Linked DNA regions of Methylomonas sp. 11b. The protein of the gene in region 2 binds, or shares a complex with, the protein of the main gene of each other region. Links are inferred from orthologs where the notes say so. Each region holds a gene or a part of one and is shown on either strand. Other genes may lie near its edges.

What was found.
Region 1: the proteins of tsaD (region 2) and tsaB are in contact, whole or in part, in a solved structure (PDB 4WQ4), measured with the Escherichia coli proteins. The link is inferred for Methylomonas sp. 11b from one-to-one orthologs.

The regions. Positions count from the first base shown.
Region 1 is NZ_KI911557.1:1,258,955-1,268,294, forward strand. Bases 501-3,271 are described here. They hold tsaB (tRNA (adenosine(37)-N6)-threonylcarbamoyltransferase complex dimerization subunit type 1 TsaB), read right to left. Parts: upstream 2,344-3,271; coding sequence 1,657-2,343; downstream 501-1,656. Other genes in these bases: METH11B_RS0105810 (site-2 protease family protein), read right to left, coding at 501-927; METH11B_RS0105815 (L-threonylcarbamoyladenylate synthase), read right to left, coding at 935-1,555; METH11B_RS0105825 (ATP-dependent DNA helicase), read right to left, coding at 2,405-3,271. In the rest of the region: METH11B_RS0105805 (segregation and condensation protein A), read right to left, coding at 1-271; more of METH11B_RS0105810, read right to left, coding at 274-500; more of METH11B_RS0105825, read right to left, coding at 3,272-4,363; METH11B_RS0105830 (tetratricopeptide repeat protein), read right to left, coding at 4,363-5,085; METH11B_RS0105835 (hypothetical protein), read right to left, coding at 5,111-5,650; METH11B_RS0105840 (PhoH family protein), read left to right, coding at 5,974-7,386; METH11B_RS0105845 (AI-2E family transporter), read right to left, coding at 7,392-8,489; METH11B_RS0105850 (STAS domain-containing protein), read right to left, coding at 8,562-8,861; METH11B_RS0105855 (methyl-accepting chemotaxis protein), read right to left, coding at 8,907-9,340. UniProt on the Escherichia coli protein: Required for the formation of a threonylcarbamoyl group on adenosine at position 37 (t(6)A37) in tRNAs that read codons beginning with adenine.
Region 2 is NZ_KI911557.1:3,602,718-3,612,088, forward strand. Bases 5,975-8,776 are described here. They hold tsaD (tRNA (adenosine(37)-N6)-threonylcarbamoyltransferase complex transferase subunit TsaD), read right to left. Parts: upstream 7,980-8,776; coding sequence 6,969-7,979; downstream 5,975-6,968. Other genes in these bases: folB (dihydroneopterin aldolase), read right to left, coding at 5,975-6,306; plsY (glycerol-3-phosphate 1-O-acyltransferase PlsY), read left to right, coding at 6,396-6,968; rpsU (30S ribosomal protein S21), read left to right, coding at 8,084-8,317; METH11B_RS0117365 (GatB/YqeY domain-containing protein), read left to right, coding at 8,326-8,775. In the rest of the region: tkt (transketolase), read left to right, coding at 1-1,432; METH11B_RS0117310 (hypothetical protein), read left to right, coding at 1,510-1,794; METH11B_RS0117315 (hypothetical protein), read left to right, coding at 1,874-3,274; METH11B_RS0117320 (DUF2782 domain-containing protein), read left to right, coding at 3,436-3,789; METH11B_RS0117325 (hypothetical protein), read right to left, coding at 3,849-4,259; METH11B_RS0117330 (hypothetical protein), read left to right, coding at 4,435-4,722; METH11B_RS0117335 (pteridine reductase), read left to right, coding at 4,723-5,454; folK (2-amino-4-hydroxy-6-hydroxymethyldihydropteridine diphosphokinase), read right to left, coding at 5,468-5,950; more of folB, read right to left, coding at 5,953-5,974; dnaG (DNA primase), read left to right, coding at 8,791-9,371.

The DNA.
Region 1 (9,340 bases), 2.3 Mb from region 2 along the record:
CGGCGGCCAGTTCCAGACGCATATTTTCCATCATGTCGATGTAGGCAATATATTGCTTGGTAATCTGGGCGATGGGGATGTCGAGAATATCCAGATTTTGGCGGCGAATCAAATACAACAGCAAATCCAGCGGTCCTTCGAACGCGTCCAGAAAGACTTCCAGCGCATCCGGCGGAATGTAGAGATCGTCCGGTAAATCCTGATAGGGCTGGCCTTGAACCAGCGCCAGCGGCGGCAGCGCGGCTTCAACCGGTAATGCTACTTCGTTCAAAACTACATGCCCGCCAAACTAAAAAATAATTGTTGGGCGTAGTACATTGGATAAGCCAGCAAATATTGCAACACGTCGGTAGCAAGTAATATCAACAAAAAAATAAAACCAAACCGTTCCAATCGATTGTACTGCCAAGCCCAATAATCCGGCAGCAATCCGGATAAAATCCGACTGCCATCCAACGGCGGAATAGGCAAAAGATTGATCAAAGCCAAAACCAAATTGATGCTGATCCCCGCAACACCGCTGTAGATCAACGGGAAGGAGATATATTCGATTTCCAGCATCACGCCGATTCTAGCCAGCAAAGCCCAGGCCGCCGCCATCAACAAATTGGATAAAGGACCGGCTACCGCCACGATCGCCATGGCTTGGCGCGGCTTTTTAAACGCGCGAGGATCGACCGGTACCGGCTTGGCCCAACCGAACACAAAACCGGTAAAGGTCAGCAACAATAAACCGGGAATAACCAGCGTGCCTAGCACGTCGATATGTTTGAGAGGATTCAGCGTTAAACGGCCTTGGTCGGCGGCGGTGTTATCGCCCAACTTCTTCGCCACCCAACCGTGCGCCACTTCATGACCGGTAATCGCAAAAATCACCGGTAAAATCCAAACTACGATCCTTTGTATCAGGGTTAATTCGTCCATCATTTGTTTTTCACTCCAACATCGGCGCAATACCGATACCTTGCCGAACAATTTCAATCGACTTGTCGCCGCAAGCGATGACGGTAGTGGGTTGATATTCGATCACCCCGACATCTATTACCAGGGCCAAGTCTTTTTCCAGCCTTTTTCTGATTTCGTAGGGATCGGCCAAAGGCTCGCTATCGCCGGGCATCATCAAGGTGGATGTCAACAACGGTTCGCCAAGCTGCTCGACCAAGGCCTGGGCAACCGGATGATCGGTAATCCTGACGCCTATGGTTTTCTTTTTCGGATGCTGCAAACGGCGCGGCACTTCTCGCGTGGCATCCAGTAAAAACGTAAATGGGCCGGGCGTCAGCTTTTTGATCAAGCGATGCGCTTCGTTGCCCATTTTGGTAAAGTTGGAAACCTGCGACAGGTCGGTACACAACAGCGTGAAGTTATGATTATCATCCAGCCGGCGCAGGCTGCGAATTTGATCCATCGCCGCCTTATCGCCAATCTGGCAGCCCAGTGCGTAGGAAGCATCGGTGGGATAAACGATGACCCCGCCGTTCCGCAAAATATTAACGGCTTGTTGAATCAAGCGCGGCTGCGGGTTCTTCGGATGAATTTCGAAATATTGCGCCATGGGCTAAAAATATCGGCTTAGGTAAAACGCTATTGTACCTTAGAAGGCATTTAAAAACGTCGCCAGGCAGTTTTAGCAGCAGGTGCAAGCCACAAATCCGCTTATCTTTCCGATTGTTTTTTTGCCACTTTATCACGCAGATAAACCGGCATGGCTTGCTCGACAGCCACGGCCAAACCGTTAGCAAATCCATAAGCCGCCAGTTGAGCAACACACGCGGCACGTGGCCAAACCTCTACCTCGACGCCCAGCACGCGCTCAGCTAAACGCTGGCCCAACTGCTCCGCATAAACACCCCAGCCGGAACCGACGCCAAAACCGGCGCGGTCGGGAAATATCACGTCGCCGGCGGGCGTCACGGCTTCCGCGCCGTATAACTCCGCCAAACCTAATTCGTTACGTTGATACACACCCCAAAAAATCTCGTCCATCCGTGCATCCATCGCCGTAAAACTCAGTTCAGCATCGGCGCGACGATTAAAAAAATCTTGGGCGATTGCCGCCAACGTCGAAACCGGCACCACCGGCAAGTCGGCACCATAAGCAATGCCCTGCACCACGCCGCCGGCTATTCTGACACCGGTAAACGAACCGGGCCCGCGACTCAAACCGATAGCGTCCAGTTGTTGCGGTTTGAGCTGGGCATCGGCCATCAATTCGTCGATCATCGGTAAAATCAATTTGGTATGTTCGCGAGGCGCGACGGCAAATTTTTCGCTAATCTCGCCATCGATAAACAAAGCCGCCGAACAGGCGTCGGTGGAGGTTTCTACTGCCAATAATTTCAAATCTGTACCTCTGTCAACAAGATGCCGGAAACGCTAACGCTTATTCCGGCCTACGCAATGTTCAATGTGATTCTTCCAATGCAAAAAACCGCCGCACATCCTCGATCTCGCGGCTGCGCTTCATCGCCGGCACGCTATCTAAAAACATTTGGCCGTAGGAGCGCTTCAATAATCTGGGGTCGCAGACCATCAGCACACCGCGGTCGTTGACGTCGCGAATCAAGCGGCCCACTCCCTGGCGCAGCATAATGATGGCGCTGGGGAGTTGATGCTCGAAAAATGGGTTGCGGCCCTGCTTTTCCATCGCATTCATGCGTGCTTTCAGCACCGGATCGCCAGGCGAGGCGAACGGCAGTTTATCGATGATCACACAGGATAAGGCGTCGCCGCGTACGTCCACGCCTTCCCAGAAACTGGCGGTTGCCAACAATACTGCGTTGCCCAGTTCCTTGAACTGATCCAGCAATACGCCTTTGGACTTGGTACCTTGTACCAGGATGGGATGGTCGAGCTTGCCTTCCAGCAATTGCGCGGCGCGTTGCAAGGCGCGGTGACTGGTAAACAGGAAAAACGCCCGGCCCCGGCTGGCTTCCAGCACCGGCAAGGCAAACTCGACAATTTTGTCGGTAAAGTCCGGATCGCTGGGCTGCGGCAGACCTTTGGGATGGTAAAACAGGGCCTGATTCGGGTAATCGAACGGACTCTCCCAGCTCTGGCTGAGCGCTCCGCTCAAACCCAGATTCTTGGAAAAATGCACGAAATTATTCGCCACACTCAGGGTGGCCGAGGTAAAAATCCACGTAGCTTTATGCCGGGCCATGAAGCCGCGAAATTCCTTGGCAATATCCAGCGGAGTACGGCTGAGGGTAAATGACTTACTGTAGGTTTCGTACCATTTGATCCACTGTCCATCCTTGTCGTTAATCAGCGTTTCCAGTTGCGCGTCTAGCGCTTCGGCGCGATCAAAGCAGGATTCGAGACCTTTGCTGCGCACCGAGGCGCGCTCCAGTTGATCGGTCAGTCGTGCCAGTTGCTTTTGCAAGGATTCCAACGCGCCGGCAATTTTTGGATTGGTTTCGATGTCCTGCCAATCGCCGCGCCGCAATTCCAGACCAAACGCCAAGCGCAAATCCTTCACTTCGTGTTGCAAGTCTTCGCAGGCGGTACGTAAGTCCGGCATATCCTTGGCGTCAGTAAAATATTCGGCCAAGCTGTCGTCGGCCAGATCGACCAACTGCTTGCCGCTGATCGTCACCCCCAAAAAATTGGAGGCGGTATCAGCCAGTTGATGGGCTTCGTCGATGATGACCACTTCGGCATCGGGCAATAATTCGCCGAAACCGGTTTCGCGAATCGACCAGTCGGCGCAAAGGAGATGATGATTGACGACGACGATTTCAGCCTCTTGAGCCTGTTTGCGGGCTTTAGTGAGAAAACAGTCGGCATAATCGGGGCAATTTTGACCCAAACAATTGTCGGTGGTCGAAGTCGCGTGAAACCAGACGGGATCGCCGTCGTGCACATCGGCTACTTCCGAGACGTCGCCGGCTTTGGTGCGTTTCGACCAGGCTTTGATCTGTGCCAGGGCCGCCGCATCTTCCTGACTGTAACCAAAAGCAGAATTCAAGGCCTGCTCCAAGCGATAAGTACAAAGGTAGTTGGCGCGGCCTTTTAACAAGCTGGCTTTGAACGGCCGTTTGCTCAAGGCTTTGCGGATTACCGGCAAATCCTTGTTGAACAATTGATCTTGTAGATTTTTGGTACCGGTGGAAACGATGACTTTCTTACCGGACAGGATCGCGGGAATCAGATAGGCAAAGGTTTTGCCTGTACCGGTGCCGGCTTCGGCGATCAGATTTTGCTGCGACTCTATGGCATAAGCAATCTGCTCTGCCATCTCGATCTGCGCGGCGCGCGGCGAGTAACCGTTGATAATCTCGGCTAAGGCGCCGCCCTCGCCGAAAATATCGCCCAATTTTGCGGCGGCGCCGGAAAGCGACGGCTTGGAACCCTCAGCCACTAGCGACCGAAAAAGCTATCCGCTTTGGCTTTAGCTTCTCTAGCCCCTTGGGAATTTTGCTGCATTTGTCGGGCTTCGGCGATCAGCAACCAGCTTTTGCGCTTCAGATCCAGATCGCCGCCAGCCAGCAGAGCCGCCTTGCCGGCCAACTCTTCCGCGAGTTGCGGTTTATTTTGTTTGATTCTGAGCTGCGCCAGTTTATAGGTCAGGGTCGGATTGCGCGAATCGATACGTAAGGCCCGCTCCATCACCACCACCGCCGCATCGAGATCGCCGCTGTTGCGGCTGCGGTCGGACTCGCTAATTAAAGCCACCACCGCCGGCGGCGTGCCGCTGGGGATGCGCGCGTCTTCTATGACAAACCTCGGTGCCGGCGCAGTTGCCGTAGCCGCCGCCGCGGGAGCGGATGCTGTCAGAGCAGGACTGGCTGGCGCAGGCGGCGGAATATCGGCCGGCGGCATCAACGGCTCGGCGCGAAAGGTCGGCAGATTCGGTTCATCTTTAAAGTTATTGCTAACGCTTTCGATGGGATAGGTCGCGGTATCGGGGGTAGACGCCGGTTTTTTTGCAGTGGCCGCAGGTACTTTATTTGCCGCCGATTTTTTAGACGGGGCTTTTTTGGCCGGTACACTTCCCGCCACCGGCGGTTCTGAGCCTGGATTACTACACGCCGTTAATATCAGTAACAGAGGGCACAAAATTAACAGAGATTTTTTTTTCATTTACGATTTAAGTAGCCAAGTAAAATTAAAACAGTTCGATTTCATCATCGTCGCTTTGCTGGTTTGCTTGTTGAAACAAGGCTAGCGCTTCATCGACGCTTTTACCCTGATGGATAGCATCAAACATCACTTTTTCAGATTCCATAGTGTACTGGTTACGAATGCTTTCCTGAAACTTATACCATTCGGCAGGATTATATAACCTGTGCGGCGTATCGATGATGATCGACAAGCCTTTTAGATTGTTAGACACGTGTTGCAAGCATTGCTGCAGGCGATCATAAAACTGGAACGCCACAATCGCCGAATAGATTTTATGCTGGGTCGCCTCGCAATGCGCCAAAGCTTGGTCGCGGCTCTCGCTCTGCTGAAAACCGCTCAGTATCTGATGGATATTTTTCATCTCTTCAACCATACCGGTAAACGAGTCGGCCAAGGCTGAAACCGACTCGTCGCCGGCTTTCATACTGCCTTCAACCTGAGCAACCGAGACGGTCAACAGTTTGATGGTTTCCCTAATCTGGCTCCAATCCAAGTCTGGCTGGCTTGAGGGTGAGAATGTCATAAATAGCTATCCTAAAAATACCGATACAAATTAAGTTGTCGCGACATATGCGCTCTATTGTAACCGACTATACCAAGGCAATGACGACGGCTTAAGTATAGAGAACCTGGAGAGTAGTCGATTATTGGCACAAGGATTTTTAAAAAAGCCGGAATTGACGGTGAGATCGCACTACTCCTTTAAGTCCACGGCATCAGCGCTTATCGGACACAGGCCAAGCGATAGCTCGGTTGACGATAACTCCACAGATAGAGTAGAAATACATTCAGCGCAGCACCGGGTTTCTGTTGAAACCGTCTTTCCACGCTTTTTACAAGGATAATATGAATATTCAATCCGCCGGCAAAAAATTGTTCGTGTTGGACACCAACGTACTGATGCACGACCCAACGTCCATCTTTCGCTTTCAAGAACACAATGTTTTCATTCCGATGGTGGTGCTGGAGGAACTGGATCACGCCAAAAAAGGCTTATCCGATGTATCGCGCAACGTCCGCCAAGTCAGCCGATTTTTGGACGAATTAATCCGCGATGCCGATCAGCAAACCATCAATGCCGGCTTGCCGCTTTCGCGCATCGAACATTCACTCAACGGCGAACGCGAATTCGACGGCCGTCTGTATTTTCAAACCCGGCAATTGTCGCATCTGCTACCCGCCGACCTACCCGGGCAAATTGCCGATAATTCCATCCTGAGTATCGTATTGGCCTTGGGTAAGGAATACCCGGATGTGAAGGTAATCCTGGTCTCCAAAGACATCAACATGCGCATCAAAGCAGCCGCGCTACAGATCAGTGCCGAGGATTACCATAATGATCAAACCATTGAAGACATAGACCTGCTCTACACCGGCACAATGGCGCTGGACAGCGACTTTTGGGAGGAACACGGCGGCAAGATGGAATCGTGGCAGGAAAACGACCATACGTACTACCGCGTGAATGGTCCGCTGGTTGCAGAATGGTATCCCAACCAATATCTGTATATGGAAGGCGAAGATAATTTCGAAGCCATTGTGAAAAGCCGTGAAGGCGACACGGCGGTGTTGCAATTGGCCCGCGATTACCGCACTAAGCACAATAGTATCTGGGGCATTTCCGCCAAAAACCGTGAGCAAAATTTTGCGTTGAATGCTCTGCTGGATCCGAACGTGGATTTCGTGACGCTGATCGGTTCGGCCGGCACCGGTAAAACCTTGCTGGCACTGGCAGCCGGCTTGTCTTTGACACTGGAAAGCAAAGCCTATCTGGAAATTATCATGACGCGGGAGACCATGCCGGTTGGCGAAGACATTGGTTTTTTACCCGGCACGGAGGAGGAAAAAATGGCACCGTGGATGGGGGCGTTGATGGACAACCTGGAATTGCTGGGCAGCCGCTCCGGCACGACCGAATGGGAACAAGGCGCGTCGCAAAACGTGATGATGAACCGGGTAAAAATTCGTTCGCTGAACTTTATGCGCGGCCGGACTTTTCTGAATCGCTATTTGATTATCGACGAAGCGCAAAATCTGACGCCTAAACAGATGAAGACTTTGATTACCCGGGCAGGACCGGGTACAAAAATTATCTGCATCGGCAATCTGGCACAAATCGATACGCCGTATCTAACCGCTACCAGCTCCGGTTTGACCTATGTGGTTGATCGTTTCAAATCTTGGCCGAATAGCGCCCATATTACGTTGCGGCGCGGCGAGCGTTCGCGGCTGGCGGATTTTGCATCGGACAATTTGTAAAGCTATCAGACTAATGCTTGACTGATTTCAGCCTTTGGCCACGCCATTAACACCGCTTTAACCAGCGTGGCCAAGGGTATCGCAAAAAACACCCCCCAAAATCCCCACAAGCCGCCAAAAAACAGAATGGCGACGATAATCGCGATAGGGTGCAAATTTACGGCCTCAGAAAACAGCAACGGCACCAATATCACGCCGTCCAGAGCCTGAATCACCGAATAAGCGATAAATACGTACATAAAGTGATCGTTGCCACCCACACCCCACTGAACGTAGGCCACAGCCAACACCGGAAAAGTCACCAATGTCGCGCCGACATAAGGAATCATCACGGACAATCCCATCAGTACCGCAAGCAACATCGCGTAATTCAAGCCCAACAACCAGAAGACTATGTAACTGATCGCCCACAGGATAAACACTTCAAGAAATTTGCCTCTAACGTAATTGGCGATTTGCCTATCCACCTCATGCCAGACCCGCAAGCTGAGACTGGTATCCTTCGGCAGAAACTGCACAAACCAACCTAATAAAACCTGTTTATCCTTCAGAAAGAAAAACACCATCAACGGCACCAAAAACAAATAAATAATCACCGCCACCAATCCTACAAACGATTGAGCAGAGCCGGAGATTAAATCCTGACCATACTTGAGCAAGTCTTGCTGAATGGAAAACATGATTTCCCGAATTCGAACTTCCGAAATGAGTTCGGGATGACGCTCAGGGAAACGCATAATTTCGGCTTGGGTGCTGGAGACAATTTCCGGAATGTGTTGCACCAGTTGCACTGTTTGCTCGGACACTATCGGCACTAGTACGAACAACACAAAGCCCAGCGCAGCCATAAACGCAAAGAACACCAGATGCACGGAAACTAAACGCCCCAATTGGCGCTGTTCGGCTTTAACCACCAGCCCTTCCAATAGATACGCCAACACAATCGCCACGAAGACCGGCATCAGCAAATCCAACAAGCCGTATATCAATAAAAAGCCGCCCAGCAAAACTATGGCTAGGGAGACAACTTGGGAATTGGGTAGAAATCGCTGGAAAAAATTTCTAATGAAATCGGAACTGGAAAAGTCAGTCTGTTGGTTCATGGAGTGTTGGCGGCTACGCAACCCGTTGCCGGTTTGATCGCGCCATTAGATTATATAAAAAAGCGGGATTGCTCAGGACAGTGTAAATAATTTATCAAAATTAGCGATTTCCAAAATTTTTTTTACTTCGGTACGCGAATTTTTAATCCGTATGGCCGACTTATCGCCAGCCATCTTATCTCGTAGAACTAACAGCATCCCAAGGGCAGAACTATCTAAGTATTCAGTGCCGTTCAAATCCACCTCTATCAGTTTTACGCCATTTTCAACCAGCTTGGTTGCTTCGCGAAACTCATTGTGCACACCGAAATCGAACCGGCCGCTTATTTTTATCGACAGCACTCCCCCATCAACGCGTGCCTCAATACCCATATTCTCTAGCCTCACAAATTATCATGTCATTACCATACATTCACGTTAAAACAGGTCCACATCGCCTTCGTCCATGGAAGATTGCGAAACAATATGCGATTTTCTGACTTGCCACTGCTGCTTCATGATTTTCAAACGGTCAGAACCTTGCTGTAATTGATCGCGCCAATTTGCATCGCTACCCGTTTTAAATACACCCAACCCTATGCTTACCTCGTCGGATAGCGAGCCGAAATGCTGTAAATTGAACTGTAAATATTCGATCAATTGCCGAGCCATATCCTCAAATTGCAGCCCTCGCACGGCATTACCGACACTGAACTCAATTTTATTTGTCAATTGGGAAATTTCGCCGACATTGCTGGAGATATTGGCATTAATGACGGCGATATCATCCATCATCTTGTCGATACTGGCCTTGGAACTAATCGCCACGTTCATGTCTTTGGAGGCCATTATTTCAATCATGGTTTGCGCTT
Region 2 (9,371 bases):
TCATGGCAATGTCGCCGGCTGGTTCCTGGACGATACCCCCAAACGTTTCGAAGCCTACGGTTGGCATGTCATCCCTAAAGTCGACGGTCACGATGCCGATGCTGTCAAAGCCGCCATCGAAGCCGCTAAAAAAGTCACCGACAAACCGAGCATTATCTGCTGCCAAACCACCATCGGTTTCGGTTCGCCGAACAAACAAGGCAAAGAAGAATGCCACGGTGCGGCCTTAGGTGAAGCGGAAATTGCCCTGACCCGTGAAAATCTGGGTTGGCCGCATGCGCCGTTCGACATTCCTGCCGACATCAAAGCCGGTTGGGATGCCAACGCCAAAGGTGCCCAACTGGAAAGCGCCTGGAACGCCAAATTTGCTGCCTACAAAGCCGCACATCCTGAACTGGCGGCCGAATTCGAACGTCGGGTCATCAAAAATGAACTGCCAGCCGATTGGGCGGCAAAATCCAGCGCCTTCATCGCCGCCGTCAACGAAAAAGGCGAAACCATCGCCAGCCGTAAAGCCTCACAAAACACCCTGAACGGCTTTGGCCCCTTGTTGCCCGAACTGCTGGGCGGTTCCGCCGACTTGGCCGGCTCCAACCTGACCCTGTGGTCCGGCTGCAAAGACGTCAACCAACCGGGCTTCGACGGCAACTACGTCTACTACGGTGTGCGTGAATTCGGTATGTCCGCCATCATGAACGGCATCACCCTGCACGGTGGCTTCAAGCCCTACGGCGCTACCTTCCTGATGTTCAGTGAATACGCCCGTAACGCCCTGCGCATGGCCGCGTTGATGAAAATTCCGACCATCTTCGTTTACACCCACGACTCTATCGGTCTGGGCGAAGACGGTCCGACTCACCAACCCGTCGAACAAACCGCCACCCTGCGCATGATTCCGAACATGCAGGTCTGGCGTCCTTGCGACGCCGTCGAGTCGGCCGTGTGCTGGAAAGTCGCGATCGAACGCACTGACGGACCAAGCACCCTGATCTTTTCCCGGCAAAACCTGGCGCACATGGCGCGCAGCCAAGCCCAGATTGACGGCATCAGTAAAGGTGGCTACATCCTGAAAGACAGTGCCGGTACCCCGGATGCCATCATCATTGCCACCGGCTCTGAAGTGGAATTGGCGGTTAAAGCCGCTGAAGCGCTGGAAGCCAAAGGCAAAAACATCCGCGTGGTGTCCTTGCCATCGACCAACGTCTTTGAAGCGCAAGACCAAGCGTACAAAGACAGCGTATTGCCGCCAAGCGTCACCAAGCGCGTGGTAGTAGAAGCGGGAGTAACCGACAGCTGGTGGAAATATGCCGGCAGCGCGGGTAGAGTCGTAGGATTGGACCGTTTCGGCGAATCGGCCCCGGCAGGTCAACTCTTCAAAGAGTTCGGCTTCACCGTGGACAATGTCGTCGCTAATGTGGAAGCTGTGCTTTAATAGGCACTAAGTAAAAGGCCTGTCGGTGACAATGTTGCCGGCGGGCTTGTCTTTAATCAATAGAGTAAGGTGGAATCATGATAAACACGCAATTGATTAAGAAGTTTTTAACGGGCTTGCTGTTAGCCGTATCGGCCGCGGTCAGTGCTCAAGATTATCCTGCTGCGGATTTTCAACCTAAGGTTGTCTATAGAGATCCGGCTATTGCTGAAGTAGCCAAGGCCAGCTCTCCGGTCGCCGCTACCAGTAATTCTAGCGCGCCTTGCGCCGAAACAAAGCATGAGCAGACCTCAGAAATTGACGCCAAGTACCCGGCAGCCAATTTTCAGCCTAAAGTAGTATTCAGCGCAGCGGGTTCCTAGTATTTTTAGGCTATACCGTGAATTTGATGAACTCGTCGTCTAGACACATAACAATTATTACATTCAGGAGTATTCTCAAATGGCAACAAACAGTTTGATGAATAGCTTATTCGGCTTTTTGTTCGACAATTCGAGCAGTAGTGATAGTCGGTCAGAAGCTTATTCTCGTGTCGACAGCGAAGACGCGCAATTGACCGGTGTAGCCCGTTATCTGCAAAAACTTGAGCCGCCTAAGCCGGAACTGGACGAAAACGGCCAGCCGTTGACCGGGGTGGCGAAATATCTAGCCTTACAAGCACAATTGGAAGCTGCCCGGAAAGCCGCCGAAGAGGTGGCTGTTGTGGAGCCGGTTGTCGAGGAAGCAGTAGAAGAAGAAGTTGAAGAAGTTATCGAAGACGTAGTGGAAGAAGTTGTCGAAGAATTTACCGAGAGCGAGCCGGTTGCGACAGGCGTCGATAAATATTTGACTCAACAAGCGGAAAACCCGGTTACTCGGGTGGCTAAATACCTGATCAAACAGTCCATTTTGTCTAAAGAAGCGCCGGTGACTGGGGTTTCTAAATACATTACCAAAAATGATCGCGAAGACCATGCGGTGACCAATGTCGCTAAATACGTCATTCGGCAAAATATGCAGATCGGTTCGACGCCATTGGTTACAGGCGTTGCCAAATATGTATTGAAGCAAGATGTATTGGCAAAAGAAGCGCCAATAGCAACTGGTGTGAGCAAATACGTCACCAAACAAGCTTTGTTGGCAAAAGATGCGCCATTAGTAACCGGTGTGGCTAAGTATGTCGCTCAACAGGAACGCTTATTGAAAGAACAGGCCCCTTTAACCGGCGTGGCTAAATTTTTGGCGGAACAGGCGGCGGCGGAGAGAAAAGCGGCCGCTGCGGCTTTGATTGCACGATATGTTGCAGCGGAAGCGCTAGCTCAACAGGAAAAAGCGGAGGCCCAGTTGAATCAAGAACAAAATGCTCAGCAAGAATTGGCCGAGGAGTTGGCATTTGAGGGTTCCGCTGTTGAGCGTTACCTTGCCAGACAGGCTGCGTCTGCTCAGCAAGCACCAAAGCCAACCGGTGTTGCCAAATATCTGGCTAAACAGTTGCAATTGCAAAGTCAGGCAGAGCCTTTAACCGGTGTTGCCCGTTACCTTGCCAAGCAGGCAATATTGACCAGACAGTTGCCGCCGCCTACGGGTGTCAGCAAGTATTTAGCCAAGCAAATATTAGCGCAAAAACCTGTTGCCGAAGTGAGCTCGGTTAGCCGATATGTCACTAAACATGAGTTGCTGGATAAGGATTCGAAAGAACTCACTGGTGTAGCCAGATATATGTCCAAACAGGATGCATTAGCGAAGGATGCGCCTGGCGTGTCGGGTGTCGCGCGTTACATGGCAAAGCAAGCCTTGCAGTCCAAGGACGAGGTTGTGGCTAGAACGACGGGTGTAGAGAAGTACTTACGTAAACAAGCCTAAAGTCTAGCTGATTAAGCCGGCACTTCCTTTTGGTAGTGCCGGCTTTTTTATGCCTGCTAGTTTTAGTGCGTCGAAGGGTGTCGGCAAGCCAGGGATTTATGCGGCATTACCGAATCTGTATTATCATGACCGCCCACATTCAAATTTTTGCAGGGATCTTGATGTCTCGTTTATTGGGTTTTAGCTTGATGCTGTTTTTACCGATCTTTGCTTTTGCCGCAGGCCCTGATGCCAATGAATTGGCGCCGGTTCCGGAGCCGCCTGATTTGCCGGCTCCGGTGCAGTCCGGGGAAGAGATGGAGCCCGACATTACCATTATTCGTAAAGGCAAAGACACTATCCAGGAGTTTCGCCGCAACGGCAAGCTATACATGGTGAAAATCCAGCCCCAGGTAGGGCCGGCCTACTATATGTTGGATACTAACGGTGATGAGCAGATGGATGTGAAGAAAAATGATTTGGACGAAAACACCAATATCAACAAGTGGACACTGTTCGAATGGGATTTCAACTGATCTTGTGATCGAAAACAATTTATCTAATTGAGTGTATCTTGCCGGCATTGCACCTGAGATCATTCGGAAACTTTTAACAGCCAGCCGCCGTCCGCATCGCATTTACTGACTTTTGCTTTGGCTTTTACCGAGATTCTGACGACAGTGTTTTTAAGCTCGTCAGGCAGTTTACCTTTTACCAAATAGAACGTGTCCTTGTCTTCAATTTGAACCGAGACCGGTTGCTGTTTAATGCTGACGTGAATGTGGCCTGGGCCATTGCTGCCGGAAACCGCGAACGAAAACTCTGAGCCCGGTCTGACTGTGGCTAAATGTTCCGGCGTATAGCGGCTAATTTTAGCATTGATGCATCCGCCAGCATCTCCGCCGCTCGCTCCGCCGTGGCCGCCATGGCTCGGTGTGGATTGCGACCAAGCAGAATTGCCAAAACCGATAGTTAGCAATGCTATGGCAAAAAGACGTGCGTGCATGGGTATTCCTCATGTTCTTGTTTTAGGATGGCGGCGATTATATGTTCTAAGTCTGCAAGTTTGAAGCACAAGCTATAAGCGGTCTGATGGTATTGATTTGATCTTTCTGCCGGGATTGGTTTACATTGAGTTACGGTCTGGTTTGCTTTTTACAACAATAAAAATGGGGGAGAAGATGTTATTTCTGGCTAAGTTATGCGGTATTTTGACCTTGGTTTGGTTTTATTTGACGGCTAAAAATCACGGCGGTCCGTTAATTAATTGGTCTGTGATTGGTCTGATAGGGTACTGGCTGACTTGGTGGTTATCCAAGATGCTGATCGTGGTGCCTCTGGCTGGCATGGTAACCAAGCATTCGGTGACTGAATTTTTGCTAACCCAATTACCGGTGTTCGTCGCGCTGGCTGCTTGTTATCTTATCAGAAAAAAATTGATCTCCAGTTTGCCTGCCGCTGGTCAATAAGTGTCTAAAAATGTGCTGATTACCGGTGCGGCAAGACGTATCGGCGCGGCGTGTGTCCGGTTACTGCACAGTGAGGGGTGTAATGTGATTTTGCATTACAACCGCTCCGATGCAGACGCTTTACGTTTAGCCGTTGAGTTGAATGCTGTGCGAGCCGATTCGGCAAGGTTATTAAACGCCGATTTATCGGTATTCAGTAGCATCCAGAAGTTGGCTGAAGAAGCGCTTACTCAATGGGGTGATGTCGATGTCTTGGTGAACAACGCGTCGTTGTTTCAATCAGTGCCCATCGGGCAGGTTACGGAACAGGATTGGGATTTGACAATGGCCAGCAATCTGAAAGCGCCGTTCTTTTTGTCGCAAGCGTTGTGGTCGTCACTAAAAGCTAAACGGGGCTGTATCGTCAATATCGCCGATATTCACGCGGAAACAGGATTGCCGGGCTATCCGGTATACAGTATGGCTAAAGCCGGCTTGGTGGCGATGACGAAGGTATTGGCCAGGGAAATGGCGCCGGAAGTTCGCGTTAATGCGGTGGCTCCGGGGGCCATTTTATGGCCGGAACAAGATGTAGCTGACGCGGAGCGGGTGGAAATCTTAAAAAAAGTGGCTTTGCAGCGTTGCGGCGAAGCAGACGATATTGCTAAAGCAGTAAGGTTTTTGGTTGGAAACGCCGATTATATTACCGGCCAAGTATTGACTGTGGATGGTGGACGGACTCTGTTTCGGTAAAGGTTTCAGAGCGTTATTTCTCGAGTTTGGTTTGGCGTAAATCGCGTTTGTCGAAATCATGCCAAAGATCTTTGTAACAACGCTTGCTTATCGGATGAGTGGCGTTTGGCGCAATTTCCGCCAAAGGTTCCAGCACGAAGGCATAGTGTTCTATTTCATCGCGTGGAATTTGTAGTCTGCCGTCGCTGATAATTTGGTCGCCGTATAAAATCAAGTCCAAATCCAGCGTTCTGGCGGAGAATTTTTGGCTCTCCCTGCTGCGGCCATGGTCCAATTCGATTTGTTTTAGCAATTTGGCGACTTCTTTCGCGGATAATGTCGATTCGAATTGCACGACTAGGTTATGAAAGCTGTCGCCAACAAAGCCCACCGGCTCGCTTTCGAAGATGCTGGAAATTGTCAGTTCTCCGAACAGTTCACGTAGTGTTTCCAGGCTGGAGGGAATGTGGATTTCCTTATCTATATTGCTGCCGATGCTGATAAATCCGGTAGGCATGACTATCTTTCGCCGCGTTCGATGATGATGCCGACGTCACGAGCGCGGCTAATGGCGCCTTTTTTGTTTAGGGTGATCTTTACCCACGGAATCGCAAATTCGCTGCGTAAAATTCCGGCAATTTCTTCTATCAGCTTTTCCACCAAATAAAATTCGCTGTGCTCGACAAAGCTGACAACGCGATCCGAAACGGCTTTATAGTCTAGTGTGTGTGTGATGTCGTCGCTGGCGGCGGCTTTTTGGATGTCAAAGCCCATTTCGATGTCCAGGATGATTTTTTGTTTGATCTTCCTTTCCCAGTCGTAAATACCGATTACGGTATCGATTTCAAGCCCGCCTAAAAAGATGATGTCCATCGTTGCTTTCCGGTTATTATATTTCTTGAAGAGGCGGCAGTATCGAGTAAATAGCGCCGCTGTACAAGTATTGACGAGAGGTTGATTAAATGATGGATTGGTTGTTGGTGCCTTTGGCCTACTTAACCGGCTCGGTGTCGAGCGCGATTATCGTATGTAAGATGATGGGTTTGGCGGATCCTCGGGAAAACGGTTCCGGTAATCCGGGGGCAACCAATGTGATGCGTATCGGCGGTAAGAAGGCAGCGGCGATTACCTTGGTGGGTGACGCTTTAAAAGGGCTGTTGCCGGTGATATTGGCGAAGGCATTGGCTGTAGACAGCCAGGTGCTGTCCTTGGTGGTGTTTGCCGCTTTTTTGGGGCATCTTTATCCGATTTTTTTTGAATTTAAAGGTGGCAAAGGCGTGGCAACATCGCTGGGTGTGACGCTCGGTGTTGCTTGGCTGCTGGGTTTGGTGGTTGCCGCCACCTGGTTTGTCGTTTACAAAATAGGCAAAATTTCGTCGTTGGCCGCTTTGGTGGCGGCAACATTAACGCCTCTGTATGTTTGGCTGATTGTCGGCGATGTCAATTTGACCACTACCTTCACCATTATTTCTCTGATTTTGCTGTGGCGGCATAAGAGTAATATTCAGCGGCTACTGGCTGGGCAAGAGTCTTGATCAAAGGCTGATTAGCTGCTCCATCGGCCAGCGCGGCCGGGCAAAGATTTCCAGATTTTGGGTTTGCCCCGCCATTAATCTTTGGCATCCCGCATAGGCAATCATCGCGCCGTTATCGGTGCAAAATTCCGGACGGGGAAAGCGTATTTCTGCTCCTTCTTTTACGGCCATCTGTTGTAATTGTTTCCGGATTTCGTGGTTGGCGCTCACGCCGCCAGCCACTACCAGTGTTTTCAACTGCGTCTGTTGTAAAGCCCTTTTGCATTTGATGCTTAATGTTTCCGCAACGGCTTGTTGAAATGCGAAAGCGATATCCGCTTTGTCCTGCTCGGTTTGCTCGGTGGCATGCAGGGCGTTCATTGTGAAGGTTTTCAGGCCACTAAAACTAAATTCCAATCCTGGTCTGTCGGTCATTGGTCTTGGGAATTTAAAGCGGTTTTGGCCGCTGCGCGCTAACTCAGCCAATTTGGGGCCGCCCGGATAGTCCAGGCCTAAGAGCTTTGCGGTTTTGTCGAAAGCTTCGCCCGCGGCATCGTCCAGTGATTCGCCAAGTAAGCGGTATTTGCCAATCGCGCGGACTTCGATAAGCAGGGTATGGCCGCCTGAAATGAGTAATGCGACGAACGGGTAGGCGGGCGGATTATCCTCCAGCATCGGTGCTAATAAATGGCCTTCCATATGATGCACGGCAATAGCAGGTATTTGCCAGGTCCAGGCTAAGCTTTGAGCTGTGGCGGCGCCGACTAGTAGCGATCCCATTAAGCCGGGGCCGGCGGTATAGGCAATGCCTTCAATGTCTTTGGCGGTTAATTTGGCTTCTTTTAATAGCGTTTTGATCAGCGGAACCAATTTGCGGATATGGTCTCTTGAGGCTAGCTCAGGAACGACGCCGCCATACTCGGCATGCGTGGCAATTTGGCTGTATAAGGTGTGGGCAATTAAGCCCTTGCTAGCATGGTACACGGCGACTGCCGTTTCGTCGCAAGAGCTTTCTATGCCTAAAACGTACATTAGTTTTTGAATAAAAGAATTTTATGAGTATAATCGGCCGTTTTCGGCGGGCTTGCTATCGCCGATAGCGTCAAAAGATACTAACATAAATCGGATTATTGATAATGCCATCAGTTAAAGTTAAAGAAAACGAACATTTTGACATCGCGATTCGTCGCTTTAAACGTGCGTGCGAAAAAGCCGGTGTTTTGGCTGAAGTACGTCGTCGCGAGTTTTATGAAAAGCCAACCACCGAGCGTAAGCGCAAAGGTGCTGCGGCAGTTAAACGTCATTTGAAAAAGCTGGCACGCGAGCGTTATGCGTTGAAAAACTTACGTCGCGGTCGTCCGCAAATTTAAGGAAGACAATGGATGCGTTAAAAAAACGTATCACGGACGATATGAAAGCCGCGATGAAAAGCGGCGAAAAAGCTAGGTTGGGCGTGATCCGCATGATTTTGGCTGCCATCAAGCAAGTTGAAGTCGACGAGCGTATCGAGCTAAGTGATGAGAGAATCATACTGGTGCTCGACAAAATGCTGAAGCAGCGGCGCGAGTCCATCAAGCAATTCCGAGATGCCAGTCGCAACGATCTGGCGGAAATCGAGGAGGCTGAAGTGTTGGTTATTCAGGATTTTCTCCCGCAACCGCTTAGCGATGCTGAAATCGATGGCATGGTCGCCGATGCTATAGCTGAAGTGGGCGCTACATCGGTAAAAGACATGGGTGGTGTGATGGCTTTGCTTAAGCCGCAAATGCAAGGTAGAGCTGACATGGCGAATGTCAGTGCGAGAATTAAGGCCTGTTTTATCGCTTAATATCTTGTCGGTAACATGTCCGGCAGGATACCTCGTCAGTTTATAGATGATCTTTTGGTGCGGGTCGATATTGTCGATCTAATCGATTCGCGCGTCCCCCTTAAAAAATCCGGCAGCAATTTTATGGCGCGCTGCCCATTCCACACGGAAAAAACTCCAAGCTTTTCAGTCAATCGCGGTCGGCAGATTTATCACTGTTTCGGTTGCGGCGCCGGCGGTAACGCGATCAGCTTTTTGATGGAATTTAATCATCTGGGCTTTGTCGAGGCGGTCGAAGATTTGGCGGCCTTTGCAGGCGTGGATGTGCCTAGGGATTTGATTGATGGCGAGTCTGGGCTGCCTGATAAAAAAAATGTGTTGCATGTTTACGAGGTTTTGGCGGGGGTCGCCGGGTTTTATGCGGAGCAATTGCGCGGAAATCCGGAAGGTCGGCAAGCTGTAGAGTATATGAAAGCCAGGGGCATTAGTGGTGAGGTAGCGCGAGATTTTTCCCTGGGTTATGCGCCGAATAAATGGGATGCTCTGGTGGCGCGTTTCGGTCAAGCGGAGTTGATCGACGCTGGTATGCTGGTGGTCAGGGATGATGGCAAGGTTTA